4 regions of the Serratia sp. Sp408 genome follow, and region 1 is predicted to be linked to each of the others. Evidence: predicted binding sites of a transcription regulator. Region 1 holds the regulator's gene; each other region holds the start of a gene.

Region 1 (8,160 bases):
AGTACCAGCGATCTGTATGACGGCATGGCCTGGCTGCAAGCGCTGACGTTTGGCTACAAAATCGGCCAGGTCGATTTGCGGCTGGAAGGCACCTGGGTGAAGGCGGAAGGCAATCAGGGGTTCTTTTTACAGCGTATGACGCCAACCTACGCCTCCTCCAATGGCCGGCTGGATATCTGGTGGGATAACCGTTCCGACTTCAATGCCAATGGCGAAAAAGCGGTGTTCGCCGGCGCGATGTATGACCTTAGCAACTGGAATCTTCCGGGCTGGGCGGTGGGCGCATCCTACGTTTACGGCTGGGACGCCAAGCCGAGCACCAACCCGATGTATGACCAAAGCCAGCGTTTGAAGGAAAGTGCCTACAGCCTGGATGCACTGTACACCGTGCAGGAAGGGCGGGCGAAAGGCACCTTGTTCAAGCTGCACTTTACTCAATACGACAACCATACCGACATCCCAAGCTACGGTGGCGGCTACGGCAACATCTTCCAGGATGAGCGCGACGTGAAATTTATCGTGATTGCGCCATTTACTCTCTTCTAATGCTCCTTGCCCGGTGGTGACACCGGGCAAGCATGCTCAAGGAACAGCGATGAAAAACCTATTGTTGTTGGTGGCTGCGGTACTCGGGCTTAGCGCCTGCGTTCAGCCGCAAACCCCGCCGGAAGACGCCAAACTGCGTCAGGCCTACAGTGCCTGCATCAATACGGCGGAAGGTTCGCCAGAGAAACTGCAGTCCTGTCAGGCGGTATTGAACGTATTGAAACAAGAGAAACAGCATCAACAGTTCGCCGAACAGGAGACGGTCCGCGTACTGGATTATCAGAGCTGCATTCAGGCTGTACACACCGGCAATGGGCAGGCGTATGACAGCCAGTGCGGCAAGATCTGGCAAGAAATTCGCGCAAATAATCACTGATTACGGATGAGGTCGAAGATGAACATATTCAAATTGAGTGCCCTTGCCGCATTAACGGCCAGCGTTGGCATGTTCGGCAATATCGGCAGCGCCATGGCCGATCAACAGCTGGTGGATCAACTGAGCCAGTTGAAACTGAATATCAAGATGGTTGACAATCGCGCGGCTGAACATGGCGTTGATTGCGCCAAGCTGGGCGCAGACTGGGCATCGTGCAACAAGGTCCTGATTACGCTGGCCAACGACGGCCAAGATATCACCGGCAAGGACTGGGTTATCTACTTCCACAGCCCACGCCAGACGCTGCAGGTCGACAACGATCAGTTCACCATCTCTCACCTGACCGGCGATCTGTATAAATTGGTGCCAAGCGAAACCTTCAGCGGTTTCCCGGCTGGCAAAGCGGTGGAAATTCCGATCGTGACGGAATATTGGCAACTGTTCAAAACCGACTTCCTGCCGCGCTGGTATGCGACCTCTGGTGACGCCAAACCGAAAATGCTGGCCAATACCGATACCGAAGATCTGGATCAGTTTGTGGCACCGTTTACCGGCGATCAATGGAAACGTACCAAGGACGATAAAAACGTTCTGATGACGCCGGCCTCGCGCTTTGTCAAAAACGCCGAGTTGAAAACCCTGCCGACGGCGTCGTTGCGCGGGCAAATCATCCCGACGCCAATGGACCTCAAGGTTCATGCCCAGGACGTGGATCTGAGCAACGGCGTGGCGCTGGACCTGAGTGCGCTGGCCAAACCGTCGGCCGATGTGGTCAGTGAGCGTTTTACCCTGCTGGGGGTGGCACCGACACGCAGCGGTTATCCGATTAAAACCGACATCAAGCCGAACGCCTTCAAGGGCGACCTGGCGGTGGCAGGCGCCTATCAGTTGCAGATCGGCGCCAAACAGGCGGTGGTGACCGGCTTCGATCAGGCTGGGGTGTTCCATGGCCTGCAATCGATTCTGTCGCTGATCCCGACCACAGGCGACAAGAAAATCGCCACGCTGGATGTTAAAGATGCGCCGCGCTTTGAATACCGTGGCCTGTTCCTCGACGTTGCGCGCAACTTCCACCACAAGGATGCGGTGCTGCGTCTGCTGGATCAGATGGCGGCCTATAAGCTGAACAAGTTCCACTTCCACCTGACCGATGATGAAGGCTGGCGCATCGAGATCCCCGGCCTGCCGGAGCTGACCGAGATCGGCGGCCAACGCTGCCATGACCTGAGCGAAACAACCTGCCTGTTGCCGCAGTACGGTCAGGGGCCAGAGGTTTACGGTGGTTTCTTCAGCCGTCAGGACTATATCGACATCATCAAATACGCCCAGGCACGCCAGATTGAAGTGATCCCGGAGGTCGATATGCCGGCGCACGCGCGTGCGGCGGTGATATCCATGGAAGCGCGTTATAAGAAACTGCTTGCCGAAGGTAAGCAAAAAGAGGCCGAGGAGTTCCGTCTGCTGGATCCTACCGACAGCTCCAATACTACCTCGGTGCAATTCTTCAATCGCCAGAGTTATCTGAACCCGTGCCTGGATTCATCAACCCGCTTTGTCGACAAGGTGATCGGTGAAATTGCCCAAATGCATAAGGAAGCCGGTCAACCGCTGAAAACCTGGCACTTTGGCGGCGATGAAGCCAAGAACATCCGTCTGGGCGCCGGTTATACCGACATCAAACAGCCAGAACCGGGCAAAGGCATGCTCGATCTGAGCAAAGAAGACAAACCGTGGGCCAAGTCGCAGGTTTGCCAACAGATGATCAAGCAGGGCAAGGTTGCCGACATGGAACACTTGCCGAGCTACTTCGGTCAGGAAGTCAGCAAACTGGTTAAAGCGCACGGCATCGACAGAATGCAGGCCTGGCAGGATGGCTTGAAGGATGCCAAAGACGCCAAGGCGTTTGCCACGGCGCGCGTTGGCGTCAACTTCTGGGATACCCTGTACTGGGGCGGGTTCGATTCGGTAAATGACTGGGCCAACAAGGGTTACGAAGTGGTGGTTTCCAACCCCGACTACGTCTATCTGGACTTCCCGTATGAGGTCAATCCAAACGAAAGCGGCTATTACTGGGGCACCCGCTTCAGTGATGAGCGCAAAATATTCAGCTTTGCACCGGATAACATGCCGCAGAACGCTGAAACGTCGGTGGATCGCGATGGCAACTATTTCACCGCCAAGAGCGATAAACCGTGGCCGGGCGCCTATGGCCTTTCCGCCCAGCTGTGGAGTGAAGTGGTGCGCACCGATCCGCAAATGGAATATATGATGTTCCCGCGCTCGCTGTCGGTGGCGGAACGAGCCTGGCACCGCGCCAGCTGGGAACAGGACTATAAGGCAGGTCGAGAATACAAGGGCGGGGAAACCCACTTGGTCGATGACAAAAAGTTGCAGCAGGACTGGCTGCGGTTTGCCAACCTGCTGGGGCAGCGCGAGTTGGGCAAGCTGGATAAAGGCGGGGTAAAATACCGCCTGCCGGTGCCAGGTGCGCGGATCGTCAACGGCAAGCTGGAGGCCAATATTGCTTTGCCGGGACTGGCTATCGAGTATTCCACCGACGGTGGCAAACAGTGGCAACGCTATGATGACAGCGCCAAGCCGGCAGTAGCCGGCGAGGTGCAAATTCGCGCGGTCAGCCCTGACGGCAAGCGCTTTAGCCGTGCGGAACCGGTGCAGGCGTAGTGACCAATGCCTCGCTGCGTGTCGGCGGCGGGGCGTTTGGGGTGTGGAGGGGGTAATACCCTGATGAAAGAGGTGGTTTGCCGCTGCATTGTTATCTTTTGTGACATGATTTCCCCGGCGCGTCCGGGGATTTTTTTGCCTGTCTGACAGGCATAAAAAAACCGCCGTCTGGCGGTTCCTTGCTTATTAATGCATCAGCATTATTTTTTGTCGTGCAGCGTATCGTCTTCGCGGCAATCACCGATGGCGCAATGACCGTACAGGTACAGGCTGTGGTTGGTGAGTTTGATGCCGTGCTGTTTGGCAATGTCACGCTGACGCGCTTCGATGGATTCATCGCTGAATTCGATCACTTTGCCGCAGTCCAGGCAAATCAGGTGATCGTGATGGTGCTGCTGAGTCAGTTCGAATACTGATTTGCCGCCTTCGAAATTATGACGGGTGACAATCCCGGCGTCGTCAAATTGGTTCAGTACGCGGTAAACCGTCGCCAGACCAATTTCTTCGCCCATATCAATCAGTTTCTTGTACAAATCTTCCGCACTGACGTGATGGCAAGCCGGATCTTGCAGTACTTCCAGGATTTTGAGTCGCGGAAGCGTGACTTTTAAGCCGGCCTTCTTTAATGCGGTATTGTTGTCAGTCATGCGGATTCAGTCCTGTTACTATGCTAATCAAGTTGAGGCATTTTTGCCTATGGCATCGGTCGGCACAAAGAATTTATTGCGTCTCATTATAGAACCGGTTGACCTAAATGGAAACCGCCGGTTGTTAACAAAGATATATTCGCACCGTTACATGTCACACATGTAACATCTTGATGGGTGGGATAAACCGAACCGCAGTCTACCGTGACGAGGGGGGAAGTTACAATTTTGTAGCTTCTATCGCTTCAATCCGTGATGTCGATAACGGCCCTGCGTTAATCATGCGTCTCGCAGGGCCTTGAACGGCGGGGAAATAACCGCTGCTTAACCTACGATGTCTGCCAGGCTCAGCTCTGCGCTGATTTGCGCCACCCAGCCCTGCACGCGTTCGTCGGTCAGTTCGGGTTGGCGATCTTCGTCAATCGCCAGGCCGATAAAGTGATCGTCGTCTGCCAGACCCTTGGAGGCTTCGAAATGATAGCCTTTGGTTGGCCAGTGGCCGACAATCGCTGCGCCGCGAGGTTCGATGATGTCACGAATGGTCCCCATCGCATCACAGAAATATTCCGCGTAATCTTCCTGATCGCCGCAGCCGAACAGCGCGACCAGTTTGCCATTGAAGTCTATTTCTTCCAGCGTAGGGAAAAAGTCGTCCCAGTCACATTGTGCTTCACCGTAATACCAGGTTGGGATACCGAGCAGCAGAATGTCGAATGCGTCCAGATCTTCTTTGCTGCTTTTGGCAATGTCATGCACCTCAGCCACATCGTCGCCAAAGCTCTGACGAAGAAGTTTTTGGATCATCTTGGCAATGTTTTCGGTATTGCCGGTGTCGCTGCCAAAGAAAATGCCTACGTTAGCCATATCGCGTATAACCTTTAAATTCAATTAATTACAATACTCGACGCCCGGCTTTCGCACCGGTATCGTTTAAAATATCGCCATGGTGAGGAGCCAGCTCCCACCGCTAAACGCGTATCATGCCAGAAATTTGCCCCGGGGTTTTATCGCGTTTATGCGATGCCCGAAGAATAAAATGCGGAGTTGATCCGGCGTCATCCTTAACGCCGCGCCGCGCGTGCGGCTGATAAGATCATTGTTCTGGCTGTTCTTCCGCCAGTTGCGCCAGCAGCATTTGCTCAATGAGCTCGCTGCGACTGATATTACGCTGTTCCGCCAGTTTGTTCAGAGCGTCCACCGCATCCGCGTTGATTTTCAGCTCCACACGCCGCAAACCACGTACTTTATCGCGCCGTAGCTGATTCCGCTTATTGATTCTAAGCTGTTCATCACGGGATAGCGGGTTGGTTTTCGGGCGCCCCGGACGGCGTTCATCTGCGAACAGATCCAGCGTCGTGCGATCCGTTTGTTCTTTTGCCATAGGTAGCGGTACTGCAAGGGAGTTTGCATCAAAAAGCGTTTCACGCTTCCGGACGGTTCGGTTAATACAGTTCAGGTCGATAAAACCTAACCCAAATTTGCCCCCATTCCGGCGTTTTACACCACGCTGGCGACGGCGGCAAAATTATAGCGCGCCATATTACCCCAGCAGATGGAGCAACGACAATGCTTTACTGCGTTGCAAACGCGCTAAGCCGTTATCTTTAGCGCGTTTTTTCGCCAACTGGCCGTCAGGCCTGGTCGATGAAGCGATGAATGGCACGCAGTACCGCATCCGGTTTCTCGGCGTGTACCCAGTGGCCACTGCCAGCCACTTCATACGCCCGTGCCTGCGGGAACTGGCGGGCGATGTCGTCGCGGTAGTCGTTTTTTACGTAAGGCGACAGCCCGCCACGAATAAACAGAATCGGCTGCGGCCAGGCCGGCACCGGTTGCCAGCCAATGATGGTTTCATATTGCTCGATCAGCACCGGCAGGTTGAAACGCCATTCGCCCTGATGGAACGATTTCAGCAGAAACTGAATCACCCCTTCTTCATCCAGCATGGTGCGCATCAGCGCCGCCGCCTGCTGACGCTGAGTCATGCCGGCGGCGCTCACTGCCTGCAAGGCGGCGAAGATTTCATCATGGTGTCGGGTCTGATAAGCCACCGGTGCGATATCGATAACCACCAGTTTGGCAATACGCTCGGGAGCAATCGCCGTCAAGGCCATTGCTGCCTTGCCCCCCATGGAATGGCCGATGACGATGGCACGCTCGATATTCAGGCTGTCCAGCAGCGTAAGCAAATCCTGCGCCATCACCGGATAGCTCATTTCGGCGGCGTGCGGCGAAAGCCCATGGTTGCGTAAGTCGACTTTCACCACCGGATGCTGGCGGTGCAAATCGCGCGCCAGTACGCCGAGGTTGTCAAGGTTGCCGAAAAGCCCGTGTATCAGCACAATCGGCAGCGCGTTTGTCTGTTCGGCCTGGGCGGCCAATAATTGATAGTGTAATTTCATGGCGAAGTTCATGACCTGAAAACATTCTGTTAGGGTATCATACCCATCAGCAAAGAGGTGGGCGGGTGATGCCGGCTATAGGTAATAGTCTGCTTTTGCCCCCAGAGGGCACTTTGTTATGTTTGCTCTCGCGCTTTTAACCTTATAATCCCATAGCTTGAATGCAGAACCCGGTTTCGGATTCTACGTAGAAAAATACAGTACTGGATAAAGATGAAAACTATTGAAGTCGACGAAGAACTTTACCGCTATATTGCCAGCCACACGCAACATATTGGGGAAAGTGCGTCTGATATTTTACGGCGTATGTTGAAGTTTACCGCAGGGCAGCCAGTGCGCCCCGTGTCTACCGCTGCGAGTGGCAGCGCGGAGCCGGAAAAAGCCACCGCGTCGCGCCCACGGGATCGCGTCCGCGCCATGCGTGAACTGCTGCTGTCGGATGAATACGCCGAGCAGAACAAGGCCGTAAATCGTTTTATGCTGGTACTGTCAACGCTGTACACCCTCGATGCGGCCGGCTTCGCTGCCGCGACCGACGCATTGCATGGCCGTACACGCACCTATTTTGCCGGCGATCAGCAAACGCTGCTGGCAAACGGAACGCATACCAAACCGAAACACGTTCCCGGCACCCCTTATTGGGTGATCACCAATACCAATACCGGCCGCAAGCGCAGCATGATTGAACATATCATGCTGGCGATGCAGTTCCCGGCGGAACTGACAGAAAAAGTGTGCGGCACGATCTGATTTAGCGAACCGCCCGTCATAGTGGTCGCGCAACCTTTCGCCCGGCCGCTGGACAGAGGAAAGGGAGAAAAGTTGATGGCGAACAATCCACGCGCCGGGCAACCGGCTCAGCAAAGCGATTTGATCAATGTGGCTCAGCTGACGTCGCAGTACTACGTGCTGCAACCGGAAGCGGGCAACGCCGCCCATGCGGTGAAATTCGGTACCTCGGGTCACCGTGGCAGCGCGTTGCGCCACAGTTTCAATGAAGCGCATATTCTCGCCATCGCGCAGGCGATTGCCGAAGTACGCCGCCAGCAGGGCGTCAGCGGTCCGTGTTACGTCGGCAAGGACACCCACGCGCTGTCTGAGCCAGCGTTTATTTCGGTGCTGGAAGTGTTAACGGCCAACGGCGTCGACGTGGTGGTACAGGAAAACAACGGCTTCACGCCGACGCCGGCGGTTTCCCATGCCATCCTCAGCCATAACCGCTCGGGCGGCGCGCTGGCTGACGGTATTGTCATTACGCCGTCGCACAACCCGCCGGAGGACGGCGGTATCAAATACAACCCGCCGAACGGCGGTCCGGCTGACACCAACCTGACCTCAGTGATTGAAAAACGCGCCAATGAACTGCTGGTGCAAGGGCTGAAGGGCGTACAGCGCCAGTCGCTGGACCAGGCCTGGCGCAGCGGCCACCTGCACGCGCAGGATTTGGTGCAACCGTATGTCGAAGGGCTGGCGGATATCGTTGACATGCCGGCGATCCAACGTGCCG
Region 2 (8,160 bases), 1.3 Mb from region 1:
CGACGGCGCCAACTGATCCATCTTCATTCTCACCGATGCATCCAGTAAGGTCACCGAAGGAATACGCAAAGTATTTTCGTTATCAGCCCATTGTTTTCCGATGTAACGCACCCCTGCCCCCAGGTTAACGCCATAGCCTGCGTCATATTGCCCCCACAGGGATGCCGTTTGATCCGGTGCCAAATAAGGCGTATTGCCGTCATTGCCATCAACCGCATCTTTGAACTTCACTTTATTGTAACTATAGCCGGCGATCAGGCTCAGACGGTCGGACAGCCTGGTACGCGCCTCCAATTCAATCCCCTGCGAATGAACCTTGCCCGCCGGGACGTAATAGCTTTGCTGCACCACCCGATTTGCCACGTTTTTCTGCGTCAGGTCGTACAACGCCACACTGTACAGCGAGCTGCTGCCGGGCGGTTGGTACTTGAGGCCGACCTCATACTGCTCGCTGGTACTCGGCTTGAGCATATGCCCGTCCTGATCCGCCAACGCTTCCGGCGTTACCGCAGAGCTGTAACTGGCGTAAGGGGACAGCCCATTGTCGAAGTTGTACAGCAGCGAGGCACGGCCGCTGAAGTGGTGATCGTTGCGCGCATCGGAAGTACCAGCCGTCAGGTTGTCGTTCTTGCTTTCCAGGCGATCGTAGCGGCCCGACAAATTGAGATACCAGTTATACAGGCTGATTTCATCCTGCAAATACACGCCGGTCTGTTCATAGTGGCGTCGTGAATCGGTGCGTGCCAGGTTACTGAGCACCGGCTGCTGCGCGGCGCCGGTATAGGGGTTCAAATCGGTTGCCTGCGCAGTTTCATCCCACAGGTTGTTGCGAAAACGCTGATAATCGAGCCCCAGCATCACCTTATGCTCCACCGGACCGGTAGCAAAATCGGCTTCCAGTTGGTTATCCACCGCATAGGCATCCAGGGAGGTATTGGAGCCGCTGTAGTAGCGGTGCAACATACTGTGATCGTCATTCCAGCCAATCTGATACACCTGTTCCAACGCTACGTTGGAATGGGTGTAGCTGCCGTTTTGCCGGAAAGTCCACACGTCGTTAAAGCTGTGGGAAAATGCGTAGCTGTAGATTTGCTCCCAGCGCTTGAAGACGTTATGACCGCTGTCGCCGTCGAAGAAACCGCGACCCAGCTTATCGCCCTGGCTGGAATACAGGCTGCCGTCGGCAGGCACTGCGCTGTGGTAGCCGCCGGAAGGATCTTTTTGCAGGTACGCCTTCAGCAGCAGCGAGGTATTGGCCGTCGGTTGCCACAGCAACGAAGGAGCGATTGCGTAGCGTTCTTCACGCTGGTGATCGTACATGGTTTCACTGCTACGGGTCATGCCGGTCAAACGATAGGCCCACTGCTCGGATAACGGCCCGGTAACGTCAAAAGCGCCGCCTTTGGTGGCGTTGTTACCCCCCATCACGTTGACATGCCCTTCGCTGGCGAAACGCGGCTGTTTACTGGTCAACGCCACCAGCCCGCCGGGAATACTCTGACCATACATTACCGAGGATGGCCCTTTGATCACGTCAATGCGTTCGAGGAACCAGGGATCGACCTGCAACGCGTTGTAGCTGCCGCTGTCACTCAGCAGACGGAGTCCGTCCAGAAAGGTATTGTTGACATCACCGCCGTGAAATCCGCGCAGTGCAATGGTGTCGTAGCGCGTGGCGCCACCGGCAAAGTTAGTGAAGACGCCAGGTGTATACTTCAGCGCATCATTAACGGTGAGCGCATTCTGATCGGTCATTTGTTGACGCGTGATAACCGAAACCGACTGTGCGGTTAAAATCAACGGCGTATCGGTTTTTGTCGCCCCACGGCTGGTGGCGGCGGTGTAGCCGTGGGTTGCTGAATCCGCCGTATCGGCCGGCGCTGCGCTGACCACCAGCGTATCTTCGGCCCACGAGGCCAGTGGCATAAACAACGCGATGGAGCAAAACACCGCACTGCGTTTGGTGAGTAAATTCCCAGACATAGTTAATTCCTGTAGAAGCGATAAAAAATCACCGCATGCTCCTGCCGGCAGCAACGCTGGCTGCCGCATCCGCAAAAAGGTTCCCCAAGCATCGGTGCAAAAAACAAACGATAAAACGAATGGCAATGATAATTATTATCTTTATGATGGTTTAAGTTCAAGCAGCGTTGCATTTTTTGTCGAGGCTATCAGATTTTCCTGTCAAGCTGGGCTTGACAGTAAGCTTGAAAATACTGTGGGTATTACCTGTCGGCATCAGACAAAACTGCCCGCTTAACGAGGGTTAAAAAATGAAATCAGGCGGGAAATAAGCAACATGCAGCCAAAAATTACCACGTTCAACGCCAACCATAGCGCCAGTAGATATAAAAAAGGCTGATAGGCTGGAATACCGCGAGCAGCGGAGAACGGGTTGTAATGCCAGAATTTAATAATGGCAAAAGGATTAAGATTAAGCTGAAGGAAGTAATAGGTGGTTAATGCCGGCGGCAGAATCAAATACACCAGCAGCATCATCGCCATGGCCAGCTGGGTAAAAATACTGTTACTAAAATCTTTCATATCAAAAAGTTACCATATTTTTACTGGTTAACCAACGCAATAAAGACACCGTTATCAACAGACAAAATGAACGTTGTAGAGTTCCTTGCCGACTAAAAAATAAATCCGCCGGGATGTTTAGTTTCCATTTAGTTATGCGATGTTAAAAACGGAGCAACTCAAGGAGGGCACCATGCAATCAGACGATGATTCAAACATCGCCAACGCAAGAAAAAGAAAAATAATTTACGGTTGGTATATTTATACAATCTACGTGCTGTTGATATTTAATATTTATATGGCAGTTTATAACACCTGCGTGCGACATCCGATCGAAATGCCCCTGGTTTCTGTAGCACATAGTTTGTTCATTGCCTGCCTATTGCATCAGATCCTGAAGAAACGGACGCGCTTCACCTGGGTGATGCTGGTTTACTTTATCATTATGCGCCTGTATTACGCCAATGTGCTGCACGTCGAGTTCGGCCTGTTCGGCTGTGCTTTGGTATTGCTGATCATCACCCTGTTGCTGACCGGCACCGTGGTGATCGGACAAATGGCGACGCCGCCGGTAAAACAGGACTGGCTGGCGGCCTTGGGGTGGAAACAGGCCGTAGCGCTGATCGCCATTGCAGCGCTGGTGACCAGATTGATTACCATTGATTATTTGTCGTGAGACGGCCGCAGTTCGCTGGGGATATGTGGCTCAGATACATCAACCATACGACAAACTTTGCTGTAACTGCTGGATTGCTCACAGATCTTGTCGGTGACGTACGCACCGAGGTATCCCAATAGCAGCAGATAGATCAACATACATAAAATAAAGATCAGCGTTCTCACCAATAACAACCACTGTGGTAGCAAAACAGCGCCTATCATAGCGTGATTTTGTAGCGACCGCATGCCGCTCCGCTGATGAATAACGGTGGTCATCGCCAGATTAATAATGTTATGTTATCACATATCATAAACTTCTCTGCGTAGACGGTGACATGGAACAACCCCACCCGCCGGTTTTGGCCGTACAACAATTAAACATCACGCTCGATGGCGAACGCAAAATACAGGATTTGAACTTCGTGCTGCATGCCGGCGAGCGCGTCTGTTTGCTCGGCGCTTCCGGCGCCGGTAAATCGCTGACCGCTGCAGCGCTGCTTGGTACGCTGGCGTCCAATGCGGAGGTTGATGGCAGCATCAGCCTGCATGGCATCCCCTTGGCAGGCGTGCGTCTGCAACAACGTGGCCGTCTGCCGATAGCGGCGATTTTCCAGGATCCGTTCACCGCACTGAACCCATTGGTCACGGTTGGCCAGCAATTGACGATGGCGCTACGCTATCAACGCTCACTTTCCCGCCGCCAGGCCAACCACTGCGCCAGCGATATGCTGCAGGCGCTCGGTTTGTCACCGCAGCAGACGCTGGCACGCTATCCCGGCCAACTGTCTGGTGGACAATGCCAGCGCATCTGTACCGCTCTGGCGCTGGCAGGCCAGCCGTCGCTGCTGATTGCCGATGAACCCACCAGCGCATTGGATATGGTCAGCCAGCACCAATTGCTCGAGGTATTGCGCAGCCATCATCGGCCGCACGCCGCCCCCGCACTGCTGTTTATTACTCACGATATCGCGCTTGCCGCAGGGCTGTGCCAGCGCGCGCTGGTGCTGTCGCATGGCCGTCTGGTTGAGCAAGGCCCGTTGGACCAGTTACTGCAACAACCAAAACATCCCTATAGCCAACGGTTGGTGGCGGCGATGCAGATGCAGACGCCGCCACCAGGTGACAGTCCGCATTTGCGTCAGGCAGGTTAACCATGTTTGAGTCATTTATCAGTTTGCAAAACGTCAGCCGACTTTATGATGGACACAAAACCGGCCTTTGGCCCTGCAATATTAATCTGCGCGCTGATGAATGCGTCGGATTGGTCGGCTGCTCCGGTGCCGGTAAAACAACCCTGCTGAAGCTGCTGCTGGCACTCGATGCCTGCGATGGTGGACGCATCGTCTGCCAGGGGCAGCCGATCGCTGCGGCAACGGGCAGTAAGCTGCGCTGGTATCGGCGATTGGTACAATACGTACCGCAGGACGCTGTGGCATCGCTTAACCCACGCCATAACGTCGCACAGCTGATTGCCGAACCGCTGCGTCAACTGACCGATGCTGGCAATGTGGCATCACGCGTTGCCCAGGCGTTGCGCCAGGTGGAGCTTGATGATCGACTGATGCAAGCCCGGCCAGGCGAACTGTCTGGCGGCCAGGCCCAGCGGGTGGCGCTGGCACGCGCCATGGTCGTGCAGCCACGATTTTTATTGGCCGATGAACCAGTGAGCGGGCTTGATCTGCCCCTGCGGCGGCAGATTATTACCCTGCTGGCGAGCCTCGCCCAACGGCAAAAAATGGGTATGCTGATTGTTTCGCATGATATTTCGCTGGTCAGCGCCTTGTGCCAACGCACACTGGTCATGGATCAGGGTCGGATCGTCGAAGACCGCCCGACCGCCGAGCTGTTGCAGGCACCACGTCACACCGCCACCCAGGCGCTGATCGCCGCGATCCCGCCGGTTCCTTGTCCCCCTGCTGAAATACCATGGAGCTGTTGATGCCATACCTGCGCTTACCAAACCCGATCGGCTGTGTGCTGACCGGCAGCTTATTGCTAAGCGGCTGTTTCGATCCACCGCAACAACCCAAAAACCACGACGGCGAGCAACGCCTGCGGGTAGCCATGCTGCAACCACCGCGATCCGGCCTGACCCCGTTGAGCGATGACGCCTTTAAACTGTCACGCTGGAGCAATGCCGAAACGCTGGTAACGTTAAATGCTAACGGTGATGCCACGCCGGCACTGGCGGAAAAATGGCAGCAGATTGACGCACACCGCTGGCGTTTTCAGTTGCGTCAGGGCGTCAGATTTCACGATGGCACGCTGTTTAACGCCCTCAGCGTAGTGCGTTCTCTGACTGCCGCCATGCAGGCTGCGCCCAAACCGCGCATCCTTGACGGCGTACAGCTCAACGTCAAGGCTGACGATGAGTATACGGTCATGGTCAGCACCGCGACGCCCGATCCGTTGCTGCCCCAGCGGCTGTCGAGTCCGCAATTGGCGATACTGGCCGAGCGCGCCTATGGCGCCAACGGCGTGGTCAATCCGCTGCGTGCCGGCACCGGGGCGTTTGTACTGACCGCAGTCAACGGCACCAGCAGCGCCAAGCTGGATCGCTTTGACGGCTATTGGGGGCAGCGCGCCGCCGCACCGGGAATTGACGTCAGTTTCGTGCCTGACGGCAGCGCTCGCGCCGCCGCGCTGCGCACCGGCGAAGCCGATGTGGTCGAAGCCGTGCCGGTGGCACAGGTGGCGCTGATCGATCCGCCCCGGGTACATCAAGTTCCGATGCCGCGCACCAATACGCTGTATCTCAATACGCAGTACGGCACGTTTAGCGACCCGGCGCTGCGTGCGCTGGCGGCGACGGCGATTCAACGCCAGCCGCTGGTGGAAAACGTGTACGAAGGACGGGCAGACATCGCCGCTGGCCTGCTTGGCCCGGCGTTGCCCTGGGCGGCTGCGCTGCGACAGCCGCAACCGCCCATCACGCCTCCAGCGTCGGCCAACGGAGCCGTTATCACTCTGGCAACCTTCAGCGATCGTGCAGAACTGCCTGAAGTAGCAGTATATCTGGCACAGCAACTCGCCGCCGCCGGCTTTGTGGTCAAACAGGAAGTCCGCGAATACGCGCATATTGAAGCCGATGCGCTGGCGGGCAAGTTCGACGCATTCATCCTGTCACGCGCCACCGTGCTGGACTCCGGCGATCCGGTCGCTTATCTGTACAGCGACTTTGCCTGTCAGGGTTCGTTTAACCTCGCGCAACTGTGCGACAGTCAGGTAGATGCCGCACTAGGCCACGCTGCCGCCCTGCCTGCCGGCGTCGAACGGCGGCAGGCCATCATCGCGGCAGAAAGCCGCATACTGGCAACCCATGCGGCCATTCCACTGCTGCATGAACGGGTGATTCAAGGCGAGGCCGCCGGCGTGCAACAGGTGGCGCGCGATCCGCGTGAGCGCCTGCTGATCACGCCGGCATCGCGAGTGGTGCAGCCGCAATGAGGCATATAGTGCAATCGGCGTTGCCCTGGGGTTCACGTTTACTGGCATTGGCGAGTACGGTGATGCTAATCGGATTACTGCCGTGGCTGTCGGGACGCGATCCGGCACTGAGCCTGCTGCGCGCGCGCTCCGGGGATCAGATCGCCACGCCTGAAGCATTGGACGCCATACGCCAGCGTTACGGGCTGGAAGACGGCCCCTTGGCTCTGTTGGGGCATTGGTTGTCAGGATTGCTGCACGGCGATGCCGGCAACTCGTGGATTTCCGGCCAACCGGTACTGCCTGGCATGCTACGCGCCACCGGCGTTTCATTAAGCTTGATGGCCTACGCGCTAGCGGTTGCGCTGGCCATCGCCCTGTTGCTGGCAGTACCAACCCTATGGCGCGGCTTGCGCGGCGTTAACCGCCCCTCCGTCGGCATTATCGCCACCAGCCTGACCGCTCTGCCAGAGTTTCTGTTGGCGACGCTGTTATTGATCGTCGGCGCGGTCTGGTTAGGCTGGCTGCCGCCGTTTGGCTGGCAAGGTTGGCAACACGCGGTTTTACCTGCATTGGCGCTGGGCTTGCCCGCCGGCGGACTGCTCGGCCTGTTGCTCAACGACGGACTGGCGCTAACCTTCAGCGAGCGCTGGTTATTAAACTGGTGCCTGGCCGGCATTCCCTGGCATCAGCGCCTGCTGGCGGTGTTTCGGCGCACCCTGCCGGCGTTATTGCCGCAGTTGGGGCTGGTACTGGTCGGCCTCACCGGCGGAGCGGTGGCGGTAGAAAAGATCTTTGCCATTCCGGGCCTCGGGCGTGCCACGCTGGGCGCTGCCGTCGCGCAGGATTTACCGGCGTTGCAGTGTGGCGTGTTATTGCTGTTGGCCATCGCATTTGCCGCCGGCCTGTTGGCACACACGTTACACTACCTGCTACTGAGACGTAGCGGCATCACGCTGCCCAATACCCGCCCGGCGGAAGCCGTGCACCACGGCGGTTATCTGGTTGTTGGCATTACCGCGGTCATTCTGTGCCTGCTGATATTGAGCGGTTTGTTACGCGATCCGCTGGCATCGCTGCATTTACGCCTGCAACCGCCCAGTCTGGCGTTGCCGCTCGGTGCCGACGCCACCGGCCGCGATATCCTGGCGCGGGTGGCTTACGGCGCGTGGCATACCAGCCTGCTGGCACTGGCGGTCAGCGTCTGTGCGCTGTTGTTGGGATTATTGCTTGGCCTGATGCCACGGCTGCTGTGCGGCATCATCGAAACCGCCAACGCTACGCCGCCGATTATCGCCGGATTGATGGTTGTCGCCGTCACCGGTCCCTCATCCTACGGCGCAGCCTGCGCGGTGTTGCTGGTCAGTTGGGCGCCACTGGCCGCGCACTGTGCCGCGTTGCTGCACGAAACCCGCCGACAGCCCTATATTCGCATGTTGCCGATACTGGGCGTCGGTCCGCTGCGTAGACTGACGCATTATCTGCTGCCGGCGGTGATCGGCCCGCTATCGCGTCATGCCATGTTACGGCTGCCGGGTATTGCGCTGGCGC
Region 3 (8,160 bases), on a different contig from region 1:
GGCGAGCCGGAGCAGCGCTACTGGCGCGGCGAGCTGCAACAGTTGCAACTGCTGTTCGACCGTTCCAGCGTTGAAATCTTTATCAATCAGGGTGAGGCGGTGATGAGTTCGCGTTACTTCCCCTGCCGCTCACCACGGCTATTTTTGAGTGGTGATGCGCCGTTGGCGCTGCAACACTGGCCGCTGAATGCCGTCATGATAGAATGAGGCATTCTGTCAAAACCATAGATGCCGTTAGTGAAAAAAAATAAACGCGTAACCATCACTGATATCGCCGCTCAGGCCGGTGTGTCGAAGTCGACCGCCAGCCTGGTACTCAACGGACGCAGCAAGGAATACCGCGTGTCCGATGAAACCCGCGACCGTATTCTGGCGCTGGCGAGCGAACTGCACTATCAGCCAAGCATTCACGCCCGCTCGCTGCGCTCCCATCGCAGCCATACCCTGGGATTGGTGGTGCCGGAAATGACCAACTACGGTTTTGCGGTGATCGCGCGCGAGCTGGAAACCCTGTGTCGCGAAGCCGGTTTGCAGTTGCTGATCGCCTGTTCGGACGAAAACCCCGCGCAGGAAATGATGGCGGTCAACAGCCTGGTCCAACGTCAGGTCGACGGGCTGATCGTTGCCTCCAGTCAGTTGAACGATGCCGAATACCAGAAGATCAACGCCAGTTTGCCCGTGGTGCAAATGGACCGGCTGATCAACGGCTCCACCCTGCCGCTGGTGATCACCGATTCTGTTGCCTCCACCGCGCAACTGGTGGAAACCGTCGCGCGTCAGCACCCGGACGAGTTTTATTTTCTTGGCGGCCAGCCGCGCATTTCTCCTACCCGCGATCGCCTGGCCGGCTTCCAACTGGGGCTGGAACGCGCCGGTATTGTCGACCAGCCGGAATGGATTATCCACGGCACCTATCACCCCAGTTCCGGTTACGAGATGTTCGCCGGTCTGTGCGCCCATCTGGGCCGTCCGCCGAAAGCGTTGTTTACCGCCGCCTGTGGGTTGCTGGAAGGGGTATTGCGTTACCTGACACAGCACCAATTGATCGACAGCGATATCCACCTGTGCAGCTTTGACGATCATTATCTGTTTGACTGCATGACGTTAAAAATCGACACCGTGGCGCAAGACTGTCGCGGCCTGGCACAGCACAGTTTTGAAATGGTGACCCAGCTGATTGACGAACGCCCGCTAGCGCAGAGCACGCTGTTTCTGCCGGGTAGCATCCACTGGCGCCACGCCGGCTCGCTGGCGCAGCTGGCCGGGCGCTGATAACCGCCGTAGGCTCACGGCGACCCCGTAATAAAAAAGGGCCGGACAGTTGCCTGTCCGACCCTGGTTGAAACCGGCGAAGTTACTTCGCGCCGCCTTCCATACCGACCAGTCCCACCTTCAGATAACCGGCATTGCGCAGCGTATCCATCACGCTCATCAAAGTGGCGTAGTCCACGCTTTTATCTGCCTGGAAGAAGATGGTGGTTTCCTTGTTGGCCTGGGTACGTTGATCGAGCACCGTGGTCAACTGTTCTGCGGTGACCGGCTGCTCGCCGACGTAAAGTTGCTTGTCCGCCTTCACCGACAGGAACACCGGTTTTTCCGGCCGCGGCTGCGGCTTGGCGGTCGACGCCGGCAGATCGACGCGAATATCTACCGTTGCCAGCGGCGCTGCCACCATAAAGATGATCAACAGCACCAGCATGACGTCGATAAACGGCGTCACGTTGATTTCATGCAGTTCGCCGCTGTCGTCTACATCATCGTTTAAGCGCATCGCCATAACTCACCCCACCCGCAGCTGATGTGCGTGTTGCGAGCGCTTGGCTTCTGCCGTGGCTGCCAGATCCAGATCGCGGCTCAGCAGTAGCAGTACCTGTGCCGCGACGTCGCCCACCTGCGCACGATGACCGCCGATCACGCGAGCAAAAATATTGTAAATCACCACCGCCGGAATGGCGGCGACCAGGCCCAGTGCGGTTGCCAGCAGCGCTTCCGCGATGCCCGGCGCGACCACTGCCAGATTGGTGGTTTGCGAGTGGGCAATGCCGATAAAGCTGTTCATGATGCCCCATACGGTGCCGAACAGACCAACAAACGGTGAAATGGCGCCAATGGTCGCCAGGAAACCGTTGCCCTTGCCCAGTTGGCGGCCATACGCCGCCACCCGGCGCTCAAAACGGAAGCCGGCGCGCTCTTTGATGCCGTTGTTGTCGTTGGATTCAGCCGACAGTTCCAGTTCGTTCTGTGCATCATTCAGCAGCGTGGCACTGATGCTGTCGTTCTGGAAGCTCTGCGCCATTTCCGTTGCTTCGTCCAACGAACGCGCTTCAGACAGCGCCTGATGTTCGCGACGCAGACGGCGTTTGGCACGCGTCAGTTCGCTACCTTTGGCGAACAGAATGGTCCAGGTGATAATCGACGCCAACACCAGGCCGATCATGACCGTCTTCACCACTACGTCCGCATGCTGATACATGCCCCAGACGGAAAGGTCCATGCCACGCGTTTCCGGCGGCTGCACGGTCGGTGCCGGGTTGACCGGGGTCACGTTATCCGGCGCTGACGCTGGCGCAGGGGCCGCGGCGGTAGAGACGCTGTCGGCAACGGCAGGATTAGTCGCCGGCGCTGCCTGTGCGCTGCCGGCCAAACCGACCACCAGCAACATCGACGCTACCACACCGCGCCCGAACGCGACGCCCCAATATCCCCGGCCTGCGCCGCGGGATGCTTGATTCATAGTCTTGCCAGCCGTTTTCACGCTGCGCCTCCAACCATTACCGATCAAAATTAAACGAGAATTCAGCGTGCGATCATATCAAACCAATCGCGGATTGATAGTAGTTATCATTATTATTTACTCAATAACGCACCCACGGACCAAAAAAGCCGTAACCCGCGCCAGCTGCAGCGGCAAGTGGCGGCGCTGTTTAACATTCATACGAATAAAACCCAACAATTCCGTCACCCCTTGCGCGTTTTTTTTAACCACATCACGAAAAGCCGCATGCAGGGAAAATGCACAGTGACGGCGATCAAGGATTTTTAAAACAGCTTTTCACTTATGTAGCAAATAGGTTTCAACTGTGTTTATCTTTTGTCATGGAAATGCGATGCACTGGCGCAACCCGCCCCCCTCCGCAATCGCTTTGCCATCGGGATGATTAAAAAACAAACGGTTATTGTCACCGCCCAACACTCGGGAGATTATCAGATGAAATTGCCTCACGCCTTATCAGGTCTGTGCCTTGCCCTGAGCGCGCTGTTGTGCAGCCAGAGCGCGCTGGCACAGCAAATCAAAGCCGCCGATGTTCACCCGGAAGGTTACCCCAACGTGGTCGCCGTGCAGCACATGGGCGAAAAGCTGAAGGCGGCAACCGACGGCCGTCTGGAGATGAAAACCTTTCCCGGTGGCATGCTGGGCGACGAAAAGCAGATGATCGAACAGGCGCAAATCGGCGCCATTGACCTGATCCGCGTCTCGATGGCACCGGTGGCGGCGATCCTGCCGGAAATCGATGTCTTTACCTTACCGTATATTTTCCGCAACGAAGATCATCTGCACAAGGTGCTGGACGGCGAAATCGGCAAAGAGATCGGCGACAAGATCACCAACAACCCCGCTTCCCGTCTGGTGTTCCTTGGCTGGATGGATTCAGGCACCCGCAACCTGATTACCAAGCAGCCGGTGGTGAAACCGGAAGATCTGAAAGGGATGAAAATCCGCGTGCAGGGCAGTCCGATTGCGCTGGCAACCCTGAAGGCGATGGGCGCCAACGCCGTCAGCATGGGCGTCAGCGAAGTCTTCAGCGGTATGCAGACCGGGGTAATCGACGGTGCGGAAAACAACCCGCCGACCTTTATTGCCCATAACTATATGCCGGTGGCGAAAAACTACACCCTCAGCGGCCATTTCATCATTCCCGAGCTGTTCCTCTATTCAAAAACCAAATGGGACAAACTGACGCCGGATGACCAGAAGCTGATCCTCAAACTGGCCAAGGAAGCGCAGGACGAGCAGCGTACCCTGTGGGCGGCGTATAACCAGCAAGCGCTGGAGAAGATGAAAGCCGGCGGCGTGCAGTTCCATGACATCGACCGCGACTATTACTACAAGGCGACACAGCCGGTGCGCGACCAATACGGCAAGTCGCACCAGGATCTGATCGACCGCATCAACGCGGTGCAATAACGCAATTGCGGGCGCGGTTAACCGCGCCCTTCCCTGTTCCGGCGGAGGTATCTCATGGCGCACGCTTATCACCAGGCAATGGATGTGCTGTACCGCGTTTCAATGTGGATCGCCGGCATTGCCCTGTTGGCGATGGTGACGGTGATCCCAATCGGCATCTTCAGCCGCTACGTACTGAACGAAGGTGCCGCCTGGCCAGAACCGATCGCCATTCTGTGTATGGTGACCTTTACCTTTATCGGCGCGGCGGTCAGTTACCGCGCCGGATCGCACATCGCCGTCAATATGCTGATCGACCGTCTGTCACCGGCGTTACAGAGTCTGTGCGCCCGGCTGGCGGATCTGCTGATGGTGGTGATTTGCCTGTTCATCATCTATTACGGCTACGCGCTGTGCAGTCAGCTATGGCTGCAGCCGGTCGCCGAGTTTCCGCTGCTGACCGCCGGCCAGGCCTATCTGCCGCTGCCGATCGGTTCAGCCGTTACCTTGCTGTTCGTGATTGAACGGCTGCTATTTGGCTCGCAGCACCACCGCCCGGTGGTCCTGCTCGGCAATACCTGACGGAGCTCGCCCGTGGACGCATTTATTCTGCTTTGTTCCCTCGCCGTGCTGTTGGCGGTCGGGGTGCCGGTGGCCTACGCCGTCGGCTTGAGCGCCATCGCCGGCGCGTTATGGATCGATCTGCCGCTGGAGGCGCTGATGATCCAGATGACCAACGGCGTGAACAAGTTTTCCCTGCTGGCGATCCCGTTCTTTATTCTTGCCGGTGCCATCATGGCGGAAGGTGGCATCGCACGGCGGCTGGTGAGCTTCGCCTATATCTTTGTCGGCTTCGTGCGCGGTGGCCTGTCGTTGGTAAACATAGTCGCCTCTACCTTTTTTGGCGCCATTTCCGGCTCGTCGGTGGCGGATACCGCGTCGATCGGCTCGGTGATGGTGCCGGAAATGGAGAAAAAGGGCTATCCGCGCGACTACGCCGCCTCGGTCACCGCCAGCGGTTCGGTCCAGGCCATCTTGATCCCGCCCAGTCACAACGCCGTGATTTATTCGCTGGCGGCCGGCGGTACGGTATCGATCGCCGCGCTGTTTGTCGCCGGCATTCTGCCGGGACTGTTGCTGTGCACATCGCTGATGGTAATGTGCGTCGGCTTTGCCCATAAGCGCGGCTACCCGAAAGGTGAGGCGATCCCGTTTCGCGAGGCGCTGAAAATCTGCCTCGACACGCTGTGGGGTCTGATGACGGTGGTGATCATCATGGGCGGCATCATGTCCGGCGTGTTCACCGCCACCGAGTCCGCCGCCATTGCCTGTCTGTGGTCGTTCTTCGTCACCATGTTCATCTACCGCGACTACAAATGGTCGGAGCTGCCCAACCTGATGTATCGCACCATCAAAACCGTCACCATCGTGATGATTCTGATCGGCTTTGCCGCCTGCTTTGGCGCGGTGATGACCTACATGCAGCTGCCGATGCGCATTACCGAGTTCTTTACCGCCATCTCGCAAAACAAGTACGTGATCCTGATGTGCATCAACGTGATGCTGCTGGTGCTCGGCACGCTGATGGACATGGCGCCGCTGATTCTGATCCTGACGCCGGTGCTGTTGCCGGTGACCAATGCGCTGGGCATCGATCCGGTACACTTCGGCATGATCATGATGGTCAATCTGGGCATCGGCCTGATCACGCCGCCGGTAGGGTCGGTGTTGTTCGTTGCCAGCGCAGTGAGCAAGCAGAAGATAGAAGCGGTAGTGAAGGCCATGATGCCATTCTACTGCGTGCTGTTTATGGTGCTGCTGTTGGTAACCTATATCCCCGCCATCTCACTGTGGCTGCCGCATCTGTTTGGTTTGATGGGCTGAGCAAGATATAGATGTAAAAACGTCTGGATGGCTAAGCGACGTCATGTTAACGTAGCAAACATTCTGCCAGTGAACAGCAATAGGGTGAGCCTGCATGACGTCCAAACATCTTGAAACCGCGTTGATCGGCGTTGGCCGCAGTAAACGCTATACCCAGGGAGCGGTTAACCCGGTCACGCAGCGTGCGTCTTCACTGGTGTTCGATTCCGTGGCGGCAAAACGGCAAGCTACCGCCCAGCGGGCGCATGGCGAACTGTTTTATGGCCGGCGCGGTACCCTGACCCACTTTGCACTGCAGGACGCGATGACCGAACTGGAAGGCGGCGCGGGCTGCGTGCTCTACCCGTGCGGTGCAGCGGCGGTGTCCAACGCTATCCTGTCGTTCGTCAGCGCCGGCGACCACGTGCTGGTGACCGGCTCGGTGTATGAACCGACGCAGGACTTCTGCACCCATATTCTCGGCCGCATGAATGTCGCCACCGGCTACTTCGATCCGCTGATCGGCGCCGGCATTGCCGAGCTGATCCAGCCCAATACCAAAGTGGTGTTTCTGGAGTCTCCCGGCTCCATCACCATGGAGGTGCAGGATATTCCTGCCATGGTCAAGGCCATTCGCGCCGTCAACCCGGAGATTGTCATCATGATCGACAACACCTGGGCGGCAGGGGTTCTGTTCAAGGCGCTGGAGTTCGACATCGATATCTCCATTCAGGCCGGCACCAAATACATCATCGGCCATTCCGACTATATGCTCGGCACCGCCGTTGCCAACGCCCGCTGTTGGGATCAACTGCGCGAGTATTCCTATTTGATGGGCCAGATGGTCGATGCCGATACCGCCTATATGGCCAGCCGCGGCTTGCGCACCCTGGCGGTGCGGCTAAAACAGCATGAACAAAATAGTATTGCGGTGGCGCAATGGCTGGCCGAACGCCCGGAAGTGGCGAGGGTAAATCACCCGGCGCTGCCGAGCTGCAAGGGCCATGCATTTTACCAACGTGATTTCAACGGCTGTAACGGCCTGTTTTCCTTTGTGTTGACGCAGCGGCTAAGCGAACAACAGTTGACCGATTATCTCGACAACTTCCGCCATTTCACCATGGCCTATTCCTGGGGCGGCTTTGAGTCGCTGATCCTGGCCAATCAGCCCGAAGAACTGGACGCTATTCGCCCGGCGGGCGGCGTTGATTTTGTCGGTACGCTGGTACGGGTGCATATCGGTCTGGAAAACGTACAGGATCTGATCGACGATCTGGCTGCCGGTTTTGCGCGTATCGCCAGCTGATTGCTGAGTCACGGCCATAACGCATCGCTAAAAGCGCCTTTTGGCACACATTTCTACCTCTGGTTTAATGTGCTGTGAAACCATTAGGGGTACACTATAGCCACCTTACGTGAAGCTGTTAGCGTGTTGGCCGCCTTACTTGCCGCCTGGCGGAGTAAGCGCCCCCGGGTCGCTCGGCCGCCGCCTTCCCGCACCTCCGTTGATTCTGGGCATATCGCTATTCGCTTTACCCCGCACCGGCGCAACAGGACATAGAATGGATGTATTGAGAGAGATTGTTCACGCGCTTTGGCAACAGGACTTTACGGCCTTGGCCGATCCCGGCGTGATCTGGGTGGTTTACGCAGTGCTTTTCACCACACTGTTTTTGGAAAATGGTTTACTCCCCGCCTCCTTCCTGCCCGGCGACAGCCTGCTGCTGCTGGCAGGTGCCCTGATTGCCAAGGGCGTCATGGCCTTCGTGCCGACCCTGCTTCTGCTGACGCTGGCCGCCAGCCTCGGCTGTTGGCTCAGCTACCTGCAGGGCCGCTGGCTCGGCCATACCGGTCTGGTGAAAAGCTGGCTGTTGCAACTGCCTGTGCAGTACCACCAGCGGGCGCATATGCTGTTTAACCGCCATGGCCTGATGGCGCTGCTGATCGGCCGATTTCTGGCGTTTGTGCGCACTTTGCTGCCCACCATCGCCGGCATCTCCGGTCTCAGCAATAGCCGTTTCCAGTTCTTCAACTGGCTGAGCGCGGTGATTTGGGTCGGTGCCGTGGTCAGCCTCGGCTATGCGTTCAGCCAAATCCCGCTGGTAAAACGCTACGAAGATCAGGTGATGGCC
Region 4 (8,160 bases), 1.6 Mb from region 1:
CCGTGCGCCAACCGATTCGCCCTGACCGGGCAGCAATTGCAGCACCCCTTGCGGAATGCCGGCTTCCAGCAGAATACGCACCGCCTGAGCGGCGACCAGCGGAGTCTGTTCCGCCGGTTTCGCCAGCACGCTGTTACCGGCTGCCAGCGCAGCGGCAATCTGACCGGTGAAAATCGCCAGTGGGAAGTTCCATGGGCTGATGCACACTACCGGGCCGAGCGGGCGATGGCTGTCGTTGGCAAAGTCGTCGCGCACCTGGCCGGCATAGTAATGCAGGAAGTCAACCGCTTCGCGCACTTCGGCAATGGCGTTATTAAAGGTTTTGCCGGCTTCGCGCACCAGTATGCCCAGCAGGCTTTGCAACTGACTTTCCATCAGTTCGGCTGCGCGTTCCAGCACCGCAGCGCGCTGTTCCGGCGGGGTCGCGAACCAGATAGGCCCGGCGGCAGCGGCGGCGTCCAGGGCACGGCTGACTTCGTCTTCGGTGGTTTCGCGCACATAACCGACGATGTCGCTCGGCTCGGCCGGGTTGATCACCGGCTGTTCGACGCCCTGATCCAGCTCGGCATCAATGATCGGTTCGGCGCGCCACTGTTGCACCGCGCTGGTGAGCAGGGCGCTGGAAAGCGACGCCAGACGCTGCTCGTTTGACAGATCCAAACCGCTGGAGTTGACGCGCTTGTCACCGTACAGCTCGCGCGGCAGCGGAATACGCGGATGCGGCAGGCCAAGCTGGCCTTCGGTTGCCGCCAGCGCTTCGACCGCCAGCACCGGGTCGGCCACCAGTTCATCCAGCGGCAGCGTGGCGTCGGCGATGCGGTTGACGAACGAGGTATTGGCGCCGTTTTCCAGCAGGCGGCGCACCAGATAGGCCAGCAGCGTTTCGTGGGTGCCGACCGGAGCGTAAATGCGGCATGGGCGGTTCAGTTTACCGTCTGCCACTTTACCCACCACCTGTTCGTACAGCGGCTCGCCCATGCCGTGCAGGCACTGGAACTCGTATTGTCCCGGGTAATAGTTATTGCCCGCCATATGGTAGATGGCGCTCAGGGTGTGGGCGTTGTGAGTGGCGAACTGCGGGTAAATCAGGTTTGGCACCGACAGCAGTTTGCGCGCGCAGGCCAGATACGAGACGTCGGTGTACACTTTGCGGGTGTACACCGGATAGCCTTCCAGCCCGTCAACCTGCGCACGTTTGATTTCGCTGTCCCAGTAGGCGCCTTTCACCAGACGGATCATCAGGCGGCGACGGCTGCGCTGCGCCATATCGATGACCGCGTCAATGGCGAACGGACAACGCTTCTGATAGGCCTGGATCACGAAACCGATGCCGTTCCAGCCGGCCAGCTGCGGTTCGAAGCACAGTTTTTCCAGCAGATCGAGCGAGATTTCCAGACGATCCGCTTCTTCGGCGTCAATATTGATGCCGATGTCATATTGGCGCGCTTGCAGCGTCAGTGACAGCAGGCGAGGATAAAGCTCTTCCATCACCCGATCGTACTGCGCGCGGCTGTAACGTGGGTGCAGCGCGGACAGCTTGATGGAAATGCCGGGGCCTTCATAGATGCCACGGCCGTTGGAGGCTTTGCCGATAGCGTGAATGGCCTGCTGATAGGACACCAGGTAGGCCTGCGCGTCGGCTTCGGTCAGCGCGGCCTCTCCCAGCATGTCGTAAGAGTAGCGGAAACCCTTGTCTTCCAGCTTGCGCGCGTTGGCCAGCGCTTCGGCGATGGTTTCGCCGGTAACGAACTGCTCGCCCATCAGGCGCATCGCCATATCCACGCCTTTGCGGATCAGCGGTTCGCCGCTCTTGCCGATAATGCGATTCAGCGAGCGTGACAGATTGGCTTCGTTATGCGTGGAAACCAGCTTGCCGGTGAACAGCAGGCCCCAGGTGGCAGCGTTAACGAACAGCGAAGGGCTGCGACCCAGGTGCGAATGCCAGTTACCGTTGCTGATTTTGTCACGGATCAGCGCGTCGCGGGTCGGCTTGTCGGGAATACGCAACAACGCTTCCGCCAGACACATCAACGCCACGCCTTCCTGCGACGACAGCGAGAACTCTTGCAGCAGGCCTTGCACCATACCGGCGCGCCCGTGTGCACTCTTTTGGTTGCGCAGCTTCTCGGCGATGCCATAGGCCATCTTATGCGTGGCCTGTGCAAGATCGGCGGGTAAACGCGCCTGTTCGAGTAACATCGGCACCACTTCGCTCTCCGGGCGTCGATAGGCGGCGGTAATCGCCGCGCGGTTGACCGACTGCGGCAGAATTTGTTCTGCAAAATCAAGGAACGGCTGGTGTGACTCTTCCTGCGGTTGCGGCATAATGTCGTCCGCGTCACTTTGGTTGGCGACAGTCAGTGCTGGAATTTCGGGAATATCGGAGCCGCTCTCAAGGCGTTCAAGATAATTAAAAATGGCTTGCTTGATCAGCCAGTGAGGCGTGCGATCGATACGCTGTGCCGCGCTTTTAATGCGATCGCGTGTTGCCTCGTCAAGTTTCACGCCCATTGTGGTAGTGCCCATGCCAATCCAACTCCTGTGTGTTTAGAACCTATCCCATCAGGCTATTCAATTACCGGGCCAGCTTAGCCTGTTGGGATAGGTTCGTGAGATGTGTTGTGTGTGTCTTGAATGCTGACAATATCCTGCATGTTGCAACTTTGTGCAACCTTGTTAAATCAGGCCAGTGAGGGAAATGTGAGTCAACTCGATTTTTTAACATCGCAGCACGGCACGATTCTTGCTGCATAAATCAGGCGCCAGCCAGTACAACCGTCAGCGGTAGTGATATAGCTGCTAACAGCAGAGGTGCTACCGTTTTGGCAGGATGCGAGTGCAACCCATAAGGCGGTTAAATGTGACGCAGGGTAAACTTTGTGTAACTTTGTTGTTAAAAGTGTTGTTGATTTTGGAAAGGGTCAACTAGGATAGCCAACGGTTTCATATTCCCGGGCTGAAACTATTTTACCCGCAGCACATGCGCATTCCGCCTCGTTCCGGCGGTTGGGCAAATGATGATACATCGCGATTCTGCGCAAAAAGCGTAGAGCGAATAATAATGAGTGGAGAGTTTATGACAATGAGCACACCTATGCTGGTGACCTTCCTGGTGTACATATTCGGGATGGTACTGATCGGCCTGCTTGCCTACCGGGCAACCAATAACTTTGACGACTATATCCTCGGTGGCCGCAGTCTGGGCAGCGTGGTGACCGCGTTGTCTGCCGGCGCCTCCGACATGAGCGGCTGGTTGCTGATGGGACTGCCCGGGGCGATTTTCCTGTCTGGCATTTCCGAAAGCTGGATCGCCATCGGTCTGACCATAGGCGCCTATCTGAACTGGAAACTGGTGGCGGGGCGCCTGCGGGTACACACCGAAGCCAACAACAATGCCTTGACGCTACCGGATTACTTCACCAGCCGTTTTGAAGACAACAGCAAACTGCTGCGGGTGATTTCCGCCATCGTTATTCTGGTGTTCTTCACCATCTACTGTGCTTCCGGCATTGTGGCCGGCGCGCGCCTGTTTGAAAGCACCTTCGGCATGAGTTATGAAACGGCGCTGTGGGCCGGCGCCGCAGCCACCATTCTGTATACCTTTATCGGTGGTTTCCTGGCGGTTAGCTGGACCGATACCGTACAGGCCAGCCTGATGATCTTTGCGCTGATCCTGACGCCGGTGTTTGTGATCCTGGCGGTGGGCGGCATTGACACCTCCATGATGGTGATCGAGGCCAAGAACCCGGCCAATATCGACATGTTCAAGGGGCTGAATCTGGTAGCCATCCTGTCGCTGCTGGGCTGGGGGCTGGGCTATTTCGGTCAGCCGCACATTCTGGCGCGCTTTATGGCGGCGGATTCGCACCGTACCATTCGCAGCGCCCGTCGCATCAGTATGGCCTGGATGATCCTGTGTCTGGTTGGTACCGTGGCGGTCGGTTTCTTCGGCATTGCCTATTTTGCCAACAACCCGGATCAGGCCGGCAACGTGTCGCAGAACGGTGAGCGGGTGTTCATTGAACTGGCGAGACTGCTGTTCAACCCGTGGGTGGCCGGTATTCTACTGTCGGCCATTCTGGCTGCGGTAATGAGTACCCTGAGCTGCCAGCTGCTGGTGTGTTCCAGCGCGATTACCGAAGACCTGTACAAGGCTTTCCTGCGCAAGGGGGCCAGCCAGCGTGAGCTGGTGTGGGTCGGGCGTCTGATGGTGCTGGTGGTGGCGTTGATCGCCATCGCGCTGGCGGCCAACCCGGACAACCGTGTACTGGGTCTGGTGAGCTACGCCTGGGCCGGTTTTGGCGCGGCATTCGGTCCAGTGGTGCTGATTTCGGTGATGTGGTCGCGCATGACGCGCAACGGCGCGTTGGCCGGTATGCTGGTGGGCGCGGTGACGGTGCTGGTCTGGAAGCAGTATGCCTGGCTGGATCTGTACGAAATCATTCCTGGCTTCCTGTTCGCCAGCATCGCTATCGTGCTGGTTAGCCTGATGGGGCGTAAGCCGTCCGCCACCATCACCGAACGTTTCGACCAGGCGGAAGCGGAGTTCAAAACCGTTTAAGCTGCGCTCTACTCGAAATTGAAACGGCTCCTTGATGGAGCCGTTTTTCGTTTTGGCCCACGGTTAGGGATGCAACGCCGTTGCGCTCAGCGGCGAACGGCAGGAAAGGCGTGTTGACCACGGGTCCATACCCGCGTCAGCAGCACCAGCAATGCGGGCGAAAACGCGCCGACGCCAAGGCGATCCAACAGTACATCGCCAATGATGCCGCCGCCGGCGATCGCCAGGTTCCAGGCGGTGACCCGCATGGACTGCGTCAGCCTGGCGCAAGGTGGTTCATCCACGATGGTTACAACTGGCGACAATTTGATAAGAAAAAATCACCCTTCGCACACTTGTATTTCTGCTTGAGAGAATGATAATCACTATCGTTCTGGTTTACTTTTCTTTACATTAACGACCGCCGAATTTCTCGCCGGCCAATCGACGATCGTCGTCATCTCAGAGGTTGTTAACCTATGTTTGTACCCTTTCTTATCATGTTCCGTGAGGGCCTTGAGGCCGCGCTGATCGTCAGTCTGATCGCCAGCTACCTCAAGCGCACCCAGCGCGGGCAATGGCTTGGTGCCATGTGGGTTGGGGTGATCGCCGCTGCCGCGCTGTGCCTGGCGCTGGGGATCTTCATCAATGAAACCACCGGCGAATTCCCGCAGAAACAGCAGGAGCTGTTTGAGGGGCTGGTGGCAGTGGTGGCGGTGCTGATCCTGACCTATATGGTGTTTTGGATGCGCAAGGTATCCCGCTCGGTGAAAGTGCATCTGGAAGGGGCTATCGACAACGCGCTGGCGTCTGGCAGGGGACAGAGTTGGGCATTGATTGCCATGGTGTTCTTTGCGGTGGCGCGCGAAGGGCTGGAGTCGGTGTTCTTCCTGCTGGCGGCGTTCCAGCAGGATGTGGGCATCGGCGCGCCGATCGGCGCGGTACTCGGCCTGGTCTGCGCCATGGCGCTGGGCATGATGATTTACTGGGGCGGGGTCAAGCTGCACCTGGCGAAATTCTTCAAATGGACCAGCCTGTTGATTCTGTTTGTCGCCGCCGGTCTGGCGGCCGGTGCGATCCGCGCCTTCCACGAAGCGGGACTGTGGAACCACTTTCAGGCCGTGGCATTCGATCTCAGCGCCACGCTTTCCACCCATTCGCTGTTTGGCACGCTGCTTGAGGGCATGTTCGGCTATCAGGAAGCGCCGTCGGTCAGCGAAGTGGCGGTGTATTTCCTCTACCTGATCCCGGCACTGGTGTGCTTTTTGCTGCCGCCGCGTGCGGCCGCGGCCACGGTGGCGGCACAACGTAAAATCAACCATTAACTTTAACAGGGAATCTTGCATGACGACTCAATTCCGCCGTAAGGCATTACATGCCGCATTACTGGCCGCACCGGCGTTGGCGTTCAGCGTCGGTGCCTCGGCGGCCGATGTGCCGCAGGTGAAGATTAGCGTTAACGACAAGCAGTGCGAGCCGATGCAACTGAGCGTGTCGGCCGGCAAAACCCAGTTCGTGGTGCATAATGCCAGCCAGAAAAACCTGGAATGGGAAATTCTCAAAGGCGTGATGGTGGTGGAAGAGCGCGAAAATATTGCGCCGGGGTTCACGCAAAAAATGACCGCCAACCTCGAGCCCGGCGAGTATGACATGACCTGTGGTCTGCTCAGCAATCCGAAGGGCAAACTGACGGTGACTGCGGCCGCCACCGCCGGTGACGGCAAGCCGAGCGTGCTGGATCTGGTGGGGCCGATTGCCGAATACAAGGTCTACGTCAGCCAAGAGGTCGATGGCCTGGTCAAACAGACCAAACGGTTTACCGATGCGGTCAAGGCCGGCAATCTGGCAGAAGCGCGCACGCTGTATGCGCCGACGCGGCAGCATTATGAGCGTATCGAACCGATCGCCGAACTGTTCTCCGATCTGGACGGCAGTATCGACGCCCGTGAAGACGATTACGAGAAAAAGGCCGAAGATCCCAACTTCACCGGCTTCCACCGTTTGGAAAAGGCGCTGTTCGCCGATAACACCACCAACGGCATGAACGATTACGCCGATCGCCTGTACCGAGACACCGTCGAACTGCAAAAACGCATTACCGGTCTGACGTTCCCACCGAGCAAGGTGGTGGGCGGCGCAGCGGGTCTGATCGAGGAAGTGGCCGCCAGTAAAATCAGTGGCGAAGAGGACCGTTACAGCCGCACCGATCTGTGGGATTTCCAGGCCAATGTCGATGGCGCGCAGAAGATAGTCAACCTGTTGCGCCCATTGCTGATCAAGGCCAATGGAGCGCTGCTGGCCAAAATTGACGCCAACTTCAAAACCGTCGACGGCGTGCTGGCGAAATACAAAATCGGGGACGGCTACGCCTCTTATGAAAAACTGACCGATGCCGATCGCAACGCGTTGAAGGGACCAATCACCGCGCTGGCGGAAGATTTGTCGCAGTTGCGCGGCGTGTTGGGACTGGATTGAGGCAACGGGCGATGAGCAAGCAAATCGTCGGCCCGCAGGACGGGCCGCATTCGCAACCGCAGGAGGCCGCGTCGCCATCGCGTCGCCGTTTGCTGCTGGGGATGGGCATGGTGAGCGGCGCCTTGGCGCTGGGGGGCAACCCGCTGGCGCGTGCCGCCGATCGTGCTGCCGCCAGCGTCGAACCCCGGGATGAACGCTGGCAAACGCAGCCGTTTTACGGCCAGCATCAGGCCGGAGTAGTGACGCCGCAGCAGGCGGCAATGATGCTGGTGGCGTTCGACGTGCTGGCCACCAACCGCCAGGATCTGGCGCGGTTATTCCGGTTGCTGACCGACCGCATTGCGTTTCTGACCCATGGCGGCAAGGCGCCGGAGGTGGACGCCAAGCTGCCGCCGCTGGATTCCGGCATCATGGGGCCGGAGATTTACCCGGATAACCTGACCATTACGGTATCGGTCGGCGCCTCGCTGTTTGATGCGCGTTTCGGGCTGGCGGCGCAAAAACCGCTGCGTTTGCAGCGCATGACGCGTTTCCCCAACGATTCGCTCGATGCCAGTCTGTGTCATGGCGATCTGCTGTTGCAGATTTGCGCCAATACCCATGAAACGGTGATCCACGCGTTGCGCGATATTATCAAGCATGCGCCGGATCTGCTCAGCGTACGCTGGAAGCGCGAGGGCTTTATTTCCACCCATGCGGCGTGCAGCAAAGGCAAGGAAACGCCGATCAATCTGCTGGGCTTCAAGGACGGCACCGCCAATCCCAAAACCAGCGACACGCCATTGATGGACAAAGTGGTGTGGGTGGGCGACGACGCTGGAGAACCCGCCTGGGCAGTGGGTGGCAGTTACCAGGCGGCGCGTATTATCCGCTTCCACGTCGAGTTTTGGGACCGTACGCCGTTGCAGGAACAACAGACCATCTTTGGCCGCGACAAGCACAGCGGTGCGCCGCTGGGCATGCAACACGAGCATGACGAACCCGATTACGCCAACGACCCGCACGGCGAGATCATCCCGATGGATGCGCATATTCGACTGGCCAACCCGCGCACGCCGGCAAGCCAGAGCAACCTGATGTTGCGTCGTGGCTATAGCTATTCGCTCGGGGTGTCCAATGCCGGGCAGTTGGAAATGGGGCTGCTG

What was found. The regulator Fur, encoded in region 1, represses iron uptake genes when iron is present. The targets are predictions, from matches to a motif close to ATAATAATGAGAACNACTATCAA.
Region 2: the regulator Fur is predicted to act here: its motif matches at 2,109-2,131, upstream of AC2AXP_RS07825 (TonB-dependent siderophore receptor).
Region 3: the regulator Fur is predicted to act here: its motif matches at 2,829-2,851, upstream of exbB (tol-pal system-associated acyl-CoA thioesterase).
Region 4: the regulator Fur is predicted to act here: its motif matches at 4,911-4,933, upstream of efeU (iron uptake transporter permease EfeU).

What each region holds. Positions count from the first base shown of each region.
Region 1 covers NZ_JBXUFT010000001.1:338,799-346,958, forward strand. Annotated here, with positions in the region: gene chiP (chitoporin ChiP) at 1-546, shown strand, start outside; gene chiQ (ChiQ/YbfN family lipoprotein) at 596-922, shown strand; gene AC2AXP_RS01670 (beta-N-acetylhexosaminidase) at 941-3,604, shown strand; gene fur (ferric iron uptake transcriptional regulator) at 3,805-4,251, opposite strand; gene fldA (flavodoxin FldA) at 4,576-5,115, opposite strand; gene ybfE (LexA regulated protein) at 5,345-5,632, opposite strand; gene ybfF (esterase) at 5,883-6,653, opposite strand; gene seqA (replication initiation negative regulator SeqA) at 6,867-7,403, shown strand; gene pgm (phosphoglucomutase (alpha-D-glucose-1,6-bisphosphate-dependent)) at 7,479-8,160, shown strand, end outside.
Region 2 covers NZ_JBXUFT010000001.1:1,663,118-1,671,277, forward strand. Annotated here, with positions in the region: gene AC2AXP_RS07825 (TonB-dependent siderophore receptor) at 1-1,983, opposite strand, end outside; gene AC2AXP_RS07830 (hypothetical protein) at 2,257-2,544, opposite strand; gene AC2AXP_RS07835 (hypothetical protein) at 2,888-3,199, shown strand; gene AC2AXP_RS07840 (ATP-binding cassette domain-containing protein) at 3,519-4,334, shown strand; gene AC2AXP_RS07845 (ABC transporter ATP-binding protein) at 4,337-5,122, shown strand; gene AC2AXP_RS07850 (ABC transporter substrate-binding protein) at 5,122-6,630, shown strand; gene AC2AXP_RS07855 (ABC transporter permease subunit) at 6,627-8,160, shown strand, end outside.
Region 3 covers NZ_JBXUFT010000002.1:88,713-96,872, forward strand. Annotated here, with positions in the region: gene AC2AXP_RS11210 (sucrose-6-phosphate hydrolase) at 1-207, shown strand, start outside; gene AC2AXP_RS11215 (LacI family DNA-binding transcriptional regulator) at 229-1,272, shown strand; gene exbD (TonB system transport protein ExbD) at 1,355-1,777, opposite strand; gene exbB (tol-pal system-associated acyl-CoA thioesterase) at 1,781-2,755, opposite strand; gene AC2AXP_RS11230 (TRAP transporter substrate-binding protein) at 3,209-4,186, shown strand; gene AC2AXP_RS11235 (TRAP transporter small permease) at 4,241-4,747, shown strand; gene AC2AXP_RS11240 (TRAP transporter large permease) at 4,760-6,049, shown strand; gene metC (cystathionine beta-lyase) at 6,144-7,334, shown strand; gene AC2AXP_RS11250 (DedA family protein) at 7,591-8,160, shown strand, end outside.
Region 4 covers NZ_JBXUFT010000001.1:1,924,761-1,932,920, reverse strand. Annotated here, with positions in the region: gene putA (trifunctional transcriptional regulator/proline dehydrogenase/L-glutamate gamma-semialdehyde dehydrogenase) at 1-2,526, opposite strand, end outside; gene putP (sodium/proline symporter PutP) at 3,077-4,561, shown strand; gene AC2AXP_RS09155 (hypothetical protein) at 4,648-4,845, opposite strand; gene efeU (iron uptake transporter permease EfeU) at 5,020-5,865, shown strand; gene efeO (iron uptake system protein EfeO) at 5,885-7,015, shown strand; gene efeB (iron uptake transporter deferrochelatase/peroxidase subunit) at 7,027-8,160, shown strand, end outside.